One region of the Bacillus sp. JJ864 genome, then DNA from elsewhere that is predicted to be linked to it. Evidence: riboswitches for the same ligand, from Rfam matches in the RefSeq annotation. Region 1 holds a riboswitch; each other region holds the start of a gene.
The links. Region 1 has a riboswitch for lysine ahead of V7024_RS16195 (amino acid permease). Riboswitches for the same ligand answer to the same signal wherever they lie in the genome.
Positions count from the first base shown of each region.

Region 1 (3,291 bases):
GTATCTCTACTTACCTTTATATTTATAAAAATGGTTGCTAGCACTACATTTCTCTCGCACACACTCTCTATCGTTTTCATATATATATATTAACTTCTGATAGAGAGGAGGCGGTCACATGGCAATCACATTAAATGGTTTAGTAGAGGGCGACAAAATTCGCGTATTTTCAGCAGGACGTGAAATTGACGGCAGAGGTGTTTTCATCCGCGTAGACAACAACAACTTCTTAGTTTGGGTTGATAGCCACGCAAATATCAACGTTACAAGTTTAAATACAATTAGCGTTCGTAAAATTTCCTAATTTCTTATAAAATTGTTTAACCCTCTCACAATAAAATACTGAGTCTATATCAAAAAGAGCTATATTCCCCCTTTTTGAATAGACTCTTTTTTTATAATATGTTTTACACTGTTTATATGACTAATGGTTAAATCATAATCTACGTTAATCCAATATAACCATTCATTTGTACACTCAATAAAGATACCTTCTATACTTATTTCCCCGTCAAATATTTCTATCTTATCTCCTAATGAAAAAAAAGAAGGCAATGCACTCTTTTCTGTTTTTTTACTTACATTCCTTTGTATATTATAGAGTAACCTCATACATTGTTCTAAAGAGGCCGCGAGTTCTTCATTTTGTTTTTTTAACTCCTCTATTGGATCCGTTTTTTCACAAGTATCCATTTCCTTTCCACATATAAAGCAGTTTCTCTTAAACCATCTCTCCATCAGCTTATCCCTGCCTCAAAGTTCTGGGGAAATAAAGTGCTCTCCATAATAAAAATTGCACTCTTCCCTTCTTTTATATACATATTGTATGATACAAATCCAGAAGTTGTTTCATTATTTTAAACATACTCTATTCTCACAATCATCCGATTATATTCATTTGCATTGACGAATAAAAATCCATTTGTTACCCTTGTTAATGTTAACTTTATATATAAATCCTCATTCGTATCTCGGTGAGGTAGAGGTTGCAATTATTAATAGTATGATTTGGGAGATGTGTGGCATCGCTGAACAAATCAAAAAGGAATAATTGCCGAAGCGAGAAGTATCCACAACGCTTTCTTGCTGGGTCTGCATTGAATAAGTGTAGGACTGTCACAAGCTTTTTGCTTGTGGAGAGCTATCGAGAGATATGTCCGTGGGTTTCTTAATAAGATTGAGAAGCGCGTGAACATATACGCGCTTTTTTGTTTTGTTTGGAACTTCAAACACATACATATCTCCTCGCTTGACTTGGTTATACTAATTTTGGAGGTAATTTCTATGCAACAAAAAAAATGGGGCTTTTGGGTACTCACTGCATTTGTAGTTGGAAATATGGTCGGAGCTGGTATTTTCATGGTTCCGAGTACATTAGCACAAACAGCTAGCCCTCTTGGTGTTACATTAGCTTGGTTAACAACAGGGTTTGGCGTGTTAATGCTAGCACTTGTTTTCGGTAATTTAGCAATTCGTCGTCCTGATTTAACAACAGGCCCGCAAAGTCATGCTTATGCACTCTTTTCTTCACAAAAAACAAAAAAAATGGCGGGTTTTAGCATCGTATGGGGCTACTGGGTTGCAAACTGGGCAAGTAACGTAGCGATCATTACATCATTTGCTGGTTATTTATCGCTCTTTTTCCCAATTATGAAAGATACACGTGTATTATTTTCAGTCGGAACGTTTGACATTGAAGTTGGAAAACTGATTACGTTCTCCATTTGTACCCTTTTACTGTGGGGAACACATCTCATTTTAACGAACGGCATAAGCGGTGCTGGGAAACTAAACTTCCTAGCAACTACAACGAAAGTAACAGGATTCCTTCTCTTCATCGTTGTAACGTTATTTGCCTTCCAAGCATCTAAACTTGGACAATGGTATACACCGATTATTGATAAAGAAGGCATTTCACACGGACTATTATCACAAGTAAACTTAGCTGCCTTAACAACACTTTGGGCCTTTATCGGCATCGAGTCAGCTGTCTTACTATCAAACCGTGCTGTTTCACCAAAAACAGTAAAACACGCAACTGTTGCTGGTTTATTGTTAACAGTTGGAATTTACTTAGGAATTACAATCTTAACAATGGGCGTTCTTCATATCGATAAACTGCAAGCATCTGAACGACCATTAGCAGATGCACTATCTGCAGCAATGGGGCATGGCGGCGGAAAATTAATGGCGCTGCTTGCACTTACTTCTTTATTTGGTTCTATTCTTGGCTGGGTTTTATTAAGCTCAGAAGTACCGTATCAAGCAGCAAAAGAAGGGTTCTTCCCCTCTTTCTTTTCAAAAACAAATAAAAAAGGAAGCCCGATTCATTCGCTTCGTATAACAAATATTATGTCACAAGTGTTCCTATTCTCAACACTATCCGGGTCAATTGCCCAAGCCTATACATTTGTTATTACCGTTTCAACGCTGGCCTACTTAATTCCATATCTCGTTTCACCAATCTTCCAACTTAAACTCGTGATGACAGGTGAAACATACGAAAATCAAAAAGTTTCTCGTATCATGGATGGAATTATTGCAGCGATTGCACTAATTTACGCACTATGGGTAATTAAAACAGGATCTTCTGATATGAAAACATTCCTGCTTGGCATCGGATTATTTGTCGTCGGATTTGCTTTCTATCCATTAATGAAACGTGATGAAAAGAAAAAGAAACAAAACGAGCAAGTTGCCTAAAAGGTAACTTGCTTTTTTGTGTACATGTAAAGACAGAAAACCTCTTTTTTAGGCGGAGCTTTTGTCATCCTTGCTTTTATAAAGTGGTGGAACATGTACATACATTGGACATTTAGAAATACAGAATTCGCTTCATACTGGTTACTTATTCGGATATTCTGCAATGCAGCCATTACATATACAATGTTTCAATTCACTTCCATTATGATTGTAGGAAGTATACTCCTTGTCATAGCGCTCTTATTTTTATATACGATGAACAAACAAAAAGGGTACATTCATTGGGAATACTTAATAGAGCAAGAAGAAAAAATGGACATGCGCTTTTATCAATTTGTTCATTTCTTTACAGATGTACCGCAAATCAAACAGCAAGTAAAACAAAGAAAATGGCTTACTACTTGGATGGAACGGATCCTATATAAAAAACGATCTCCTTTTTTATATTTGTATAGTTTATCCTTTGTACGTACTAACGATTACTTCGGTATGTATATACGTTTAACTTTAGTAGGCGGCTTTCTTTCCTACTATATTCCTAACTTGATTGGAAAAGGAACCACCGCGTTATGTTTCCTATACATATCA
Region 1 covers NZ_JBALLY010000100.1:14,914-18,204, reverse strand. The annotation lists gene V7024_RS16205 (hypothetical protein) at 119-304, shown strand; gene V7024_RS16200 (hypothetical protein) at 364-693, opposite strand; lysine riboswitch at 973-1,152, shown strand; gene V7024_RS16195 (amino acid permease) at 1,285-2,703, shown strand; gene V7024_RS16190 (ABC transporter permease) at 2,770-3,291, shown strand, end outside.

Region 2 (3,291 bases), on a different contig from region 1:
AAAGTTATTGAAATAATAGCTTTCTTTAATGAAGTCATTTAAAAATGGTGTAATTTCTTTTCCATTTATTTTTTGATTGATGACAAAACTTTGCGTAGATTCCATGGAGATTAAAATAACATTTTTTCCTTTTGCCACGCCGAACAATTCTTTATTTGCTTGTCTATCTTTTGTTTTCACATAGTTATCAATTTCAGAAAAGGTATCACCACTTGCGAAGGCACGCTGAGCAGACGATTTCGATTGCAGCGCAATATCATAAATATGATATGTATATAAGCCAAGATTTTTCACAACTGTTTGGCGATCAAATGAATGTGAAAAGAGTTGTGGTTTATAAATAACTGAAATAATCATTTGCAAGGCTAATGCTGCTGTTACACCACTAAAAAAGGTTTGTTTTTCTTTTCTCGATAAAGGAGTTGTGTCACAAAAACTAGGGAATTTCCGAGATAATATGGCTAAAATAATGGTATCTGCAAATAAAAGAAGTGTTTTATATGTAAATAGTTCTTTTATACTCGTTCCTAAATCAGCCATGTTATTCGTTTGAAATAATACTGGGAATGTTACAAAGTCATTGTAAAATCCATAAAACATGGCGTTGCCAAATAAAATAAATGATAACACCATACTAATACTAATAATGATACGATTTCGATATTTTGTTGCTAATAAAGCGAAACCGAAAAATAATAATAATGAAGCTAATGGATTAAAGAACAACATGATTTGTTCGAAAGCGTTATTGATCTTCATATCAAAAGCTAATTTGTATACAATATATGTTTTGATCCATAATAGGACGACTGCTATGAGAGCGAATCGTATTTTTGGAAACAAGCGTTGCATCATATTGGGCTCCTCCTACTACCTACAAGTAACCGTTCGTTTCTGTATATAACCGGTTACATATTTCTATGTTTTTTTGCTATGTGTACTATTATATAAAAACATAGTGAATTTGTGGATGCTTTTCTCATAATTGGGTAGAAAAAGGGAAGATGGATAAAATAATGTCATCGATGGAAAAGTGGAGGAGTACTATGAAGAAAATATGTTGTTTTATAGTAAGCTGCTTCATTTTACTTGGAAATCCAGCTCCTTTTTTGGCTGAACATGAACCGTTATTATTAGAAGATGCACTTTATTCGGTGCTGTTTCCGAGAATAAATGAAGCGATTCAAAAGTATTATGGAAAACAAAAGCCATATGAATGTCCGAAAATCGTTAGCATGAAAAAAATGTACAGCGGTACATATTTGTTCCGTGCTTCTATTGAAATAATTAAATATGAACCAGGGATAGGAGGGGAAAAACTCCCGCCGTTTGAAAAAGTAATAATTACCTTTGAAAATGATGATGGTGAATGGACTGTGAAGAATATAGGTGTAAAGCGCTTACCAGATAATACAAAAATAAATTGTCGTAAACCAATTTAAAAAAGTATTTGACAAATAAATTACTCATTTGCTATTGTTAATAGCAATAAAAAGGTGCTTGAAAATTAAATAGACTTACCTCATCTACACTCAAGGGTAGAGGCCGCGATAATCAAAAGTAAGCTATAGGAAATAAAGTGGTATTCATGATTATAGTCTGAAAGGGATTTTCGCCGAAATATATGAATACCCACTTATTCATATATTGGGACTGCATTAAATAAATGTAGTACTGTCATAAGTTTTTGACTTATGGAGAGCTATTAGGAGATGTTTGATGCGGTTTCTTATTTGAGAAAATAACACAAGTTTATTTTTTCATCCTATATTTTTCTAATAAGAAACGCGTGTGAACATTGTTCCGCGCGTTTTTTGTTTACCTAATTAGGGATAATATGAACAACTAAGGGATGTAATAGATGGTTTTGAGAAAAAAGGGAGGAATTCACATGTATTTACACGGCACAAGCCGCATTAACGAGCAAGGACATTTAGAAATTGGGGGATGCGATGCTACTGAACTTACAGCGACATATGGTACACCTCTTTATGTATATGATGAAGCAGCAATTCGTGAGAAATGTCGTGCATTTCATCGTGCTTTTAGAGAGAGTGGGTTCTCTTATCAAGTAGCATATGCAAGCAAAGCGTTCTTGTGCATGGAAATGTGCCGATTAGCTGCGGAAGAAAATATGTCGCTGGATGTTGTGTCTAGCGGAGAGTTATATACGGCATTGCAAGCAGGATTTTCAGCTGAACGTATCCATTTTCATGGCAATAATAAAACAGAAGAAGAGCTGAGAATGGCGCTAGAAGCTAATATTGGGTGTTTCGTTGTAGATAATTTTTTAGAACTAGAAATATTACATGATTTGGCGAAAGAATACGGAAAAGTTGCCAGTGTTCTGCTTCGTGTGACTCCAGGAGTAGAAGCGCATACGCATGAATATATTACAACGGGTCAAGATGATTCTAAGTTTGGTTTTGGTATTTCAACAGGGCATGCATTACAAGCAATGAAAAGTGCATTAGAAAAATCAAATTACAATGTGCTAGGAATTCATTCTCATATAGGATCACAAATTTTTGAAACTGCAGGATTTGTTCGTGCAATTGAAGTGCTTCACAAATTTCTAGAATTAGTGAGAAAAGAAATGGATTATGTAGCACCCGTATTAAATGTCGGCGGTGGTTTTGGAATTCGTTATACGGAAGGGGATACACCGCTTGCTCTTGGCGAATATGTGCAAGCTGTGACAGATGCGGTACGCGAGCAATTTACAGCATGTGAATATCCACTTCCAGAAATTTGGGTAGAGCCAGGTCGTAGTATTGTTGGTGATGCAGGAACAACTTTGTATACAGTGGGAGCGATTAAAGATATTCCAGGCATTCGGAAATATGTATCAGTTGATGGTGGCATGACAGATAACCTTCGACCGGCACTTTACGGAGCGCGTTACGAAGCATTACTAGCAAACCGAGCGAATGAATCTGCTGAAGAGGTTGTTTCCATTGCAGGGAAGTGTTGCGAAAGCGGGGATATGCTCATTTGGGATATAGCGCTCCCGAAAGTTGTTTCGTGTGATCTCTTAGCTATCTCTTGTACAGGGGCATATGGCTATTCGATGGCAAACAATTACAATCGCATTCGTCGACCAGCAGTTGTGTTTGTGAAAAATGGAAAATCTCATGTTGTTGTTGAGAGGGAATCGTTTGAAAATATTATCGGAAACGATCGCATACGTGTAAAGGAATTTGTATAAAGTGAAACTTCTATCAGTGGGGATCTTACTGCCTGTTAATGCGGGATAAATACGTTCTCGTTTAGTTGAAGAAGGAGTCTTTT
Region 2 covers NZ_JBALLY010000135.1:24,240-27,530, reverse strand. The annotation lists gene V7024_RS19140 (LTA synthase family protein) at 1-855, opposite strand, end outside; gene V7024_RS19135 (DUF3888 domain-containing protein) at 1,047-1,442, shown strand; lysine riboswitch at 1,532-1,713, shown strand; gene lysA (diaminopimelate decarboxylase) at 1,892-3,208, shown strand.
Region 2: linked by a shared signal. The riboswitch ahead of lysA (diaminopimelate decarboxylase) and the one ahead of V7024_RS16195 (amino acid permease) in region 1 are both predicted to bind lysine.

Region 3 (3,291 bases), on a different contig from region 1:
ATTTCGCATAGATTTGTATCCCTTTCTGTAAACGTCCCCTTATAGGAGAAAAGTGGTCCTAATAATGGATTTTGTACTTGTACATGTATCCGATAACACTCTAATTCATCATCATAACTTTCTACAATCTTTGCCTGCCCATATAAAAACTTTGGCAACGGAATCTTCATTCCGCATAAGTAGAACCATTGTTTTTTAGATGAAATATGCATTGCTCCTTTTGAATCAACATGAAACGCAAGCGTCGATACAAGCAAATGTGGTTCACCAAAATAATCGACAATTTCATTTTGTTTATCATTCAAATACATGACAGCATGAAAATAACGCTTTTTTTCACCGAACAAAAACATCCGATTCCATCTTACAAATGTCTCTCCTTCCCTGTCTTTCTCTGCTTTATTTTGGATAATAAATGGTACTTCTGTCCCTCTTTCTGAAAAGAACATCCGGAATTTTGCTGCTACTTTTAAAAACATTCTTACAGCAGCAGAACCTTCTGTAATTTCATCCATTTTCCCTTCTCCTGTAAAACCAAGTTCTTCTGTAATCGCATACCGTTTTTGTAATTTTGGATGTAACCGATGATAGGATTCTCCTAATAATGTTTCGTAAATGGAAGACAATTTTCTACTCCTTTCTACTTCTCTTACAATTCCTCGCTTGCGGTAAATCATTACTATTCATATAACCGATTATTGAGAATCCAATTAATATGATGTTTAACGTAATCGGATTAAAAGGTTGCATAAAACTAGCGATATTTGTAAATCCCGCCGCAACTGTCAATATTAATATTATGAAAGCATGAAGAAAAAATAATTTCTGTTTTTGGAAAGGTAACAACCAGATCACCCCAAACACAATTTCCAAAAATCCAACCATTTTAATCATTGCGGCAGCATCATTTTCTGAACCAATAAGCTTGGAAAGCATCTGTACCTCTTCTGGATGAGTATATAAAATTTTTGGAATAAGACCTTGATAGATCCACACAAAAGATAGCAAAAGGCAAATGAGATGATATGTAATAGCTCTTTTTAATAATAAACGCGGATGAAATCCTTTTTCTAACCACAATTTCAAGGCATCAAAACTCCAAGCTGTTGCCCACCCTAATAACGGACGAAATATATATGAATCTATAAATCTTCCTATACCTCCAAACTGCGTTTCAAAGCGAACCTTATTCTCATTCGGTGTATACTTCCAATAGCCTCTCCCTACCGAAATTAACGAAAGTTTACTATCTGTCCAAAATTTCAGTGACGAAATGCGTTCCCCGCCTTCTTTTTGTAATTCTCCTATTGATTCTCCTGCTCCAGCAATTTCAAGTCCGAAACCAATTTTTGTTTTATATAAAAAACGCTGTGGTTCGTCTTGGTTCTTCTCTAAATACGATATTTCTGTAAACCGGGCATCCCATTCCGTATGTATCTTTGGATCTTGTGTATACTTCCAAAGTTCATCCATTGTTGTTTCAATTTCCGTTTTTACATAAATAGGTTTTTGTATTTTCACTCCCACCCCTCCATTCAATCCATGTGTAAAATATTGTTAGAACTACTTCTTTTAACCACATTTTATACCATTTTTATTTTTTTCTAAAATAGTTTAAATTTTCAAAATAATTATAACCTACTTGATTTCTCTCGACATTTTGATTACTATGAAACAAATGTTACAAACAACTTCATACAACCAATTACTCTCGCCTAATGACGTGAGATAGAGGTCGCAACTTTTATGAGTATTCTATAGGAGACACAGAGATTGTCAGTGAATTTAGAGGAAAGGAAAAGTTGCCGAAATGTATATGTGCCTCTGAACATATACATTGGGACTGTTTTCGAATAGAAACAGAACTGTCATGTATACAGCGGCGGTGTATACATGAAGAGCTATCTACAAAAAAGAGAAATCATATTTTTAATGATTATCTTCTTTTTTGGCGGTTTTTTTATTAGCTCCGTTTTCTGTTTCCTTTTTTCCTGTAACAGCACCATCCTCACCTATTTGAGATGGTGTTTTTTATTTGCTTTCGGTAACTTACAGGAATGAGAGGGATCTATATTTCCCATCTTATGTGTAACAACATTTTTCCTAATTTAATTATCTATATTAACTTGAAAGAGGGCTCTTATCATGGAAATTATTGTTCAAAAATTTGGTGGTACATCTGTCGGAAATATCGACCGGATTCAACATGTTGCCGATTTAATCATTGAAGAGTATGAAAGAGGACACGGAATTGTAGCAGTCGTTTCTGCAATGGGACATAGTACAGATGAACTCGTATCTTTAGCTGCTAGTATTACAGATCAACCTAGTAAACGTGAAATGGACATGTTACTTACAACAGGTGAGCAAATTTCAATTTCTTTATTAACAATGGCTTTGCAAACGAAAGGGTACGAGGCAATTTCACTTACAGGCTGGCAAGCTGGGATTACAACAGAATCCATACATGGCAGCGCTAGAATTACCGACATAAATACAGAGCGAATTCAATCTTATATACAAAAAGGAACGATTGTCGTTGCAGCCGGTTTCCAAGGATTAAGCGCAGAACAAGAAATTACAACACTTGGTCGCGGCGGTTCTGATACAACTGCAGTTGCATTAGCTGCAGCATTACAGGCAAAAAAATGTGATATTTATACAGATGTAACAGGCGTTTACACAACTGATCCACGCGTTGTAAAAGACGCTTACAAATTAAATGAAATTTCCTATGATGAAATGTTAGAACTTGCAAATCTAGGTGCTGGTGTACTTCATCCACGAGCAGTCGAATTCGCCAAAAATCATAACGTTATGTTAGAAGTTCGTTCAAGCATGGAACAAGAAAACGGAACAATCGTAAGGGGAGAATGTAACATGGAACAACAATCAATCGTAAAAGGCATTGCATTTGAAGATAATATTACACGTGTAACAATGAAAGGCTTACAACCAGGAAAACTTTCCGCAGTCTTCTCTACATTAGCAAGCGCTCATATTAATGTAGATATTATTATTCAAAGTATTACAAATGAAGGAACTGTACATTTATCCTTCTCTATTCATTCAAATGACTTAAAAGAAACATTAGCGGTTTTAGAAGAAAATCGTGAATCAATGCAATATGAATCTGTAGAGTATGAAAGCCATTTAGCAAAAGTATCCATCGTTGGATCAGGTATGGTATCTAATCCAGGTGTCGCTGCGAAAATGTTCTCCACATTACAAGAAGAAGATATTCACATTAAAATGGTAAGTACATCGGAAATTAAAGTATCTGTCGTAATC
Region 3 covers NZ_JBALLY010000223.1:5,487-8,777, forward strand. The annotation lists gene V7024_RS23435 (YndJ family protein) at 1-9, opposite strand, end outside; gene V7024_RS23440 (DUF4166 domain-containing protein) at 1-626, opposite strand, end outside; gene V7024_RS23445 (DoxX-like family protein) at 631-1,521, opposite strand; lysine riboswitch at 1,722-1,912, shown strand; gene V7024_RS23450 (aspartate kinase) at 2,146-3,291, shown strand, end outside.
Region 3: linked by a shared signal. The riboswitch ahead of V7024_RS23450 (aspartate kinase) and the one ahead of V7024_RS16195 (amino acid permease) in region 1 are both predicted to bind lysine.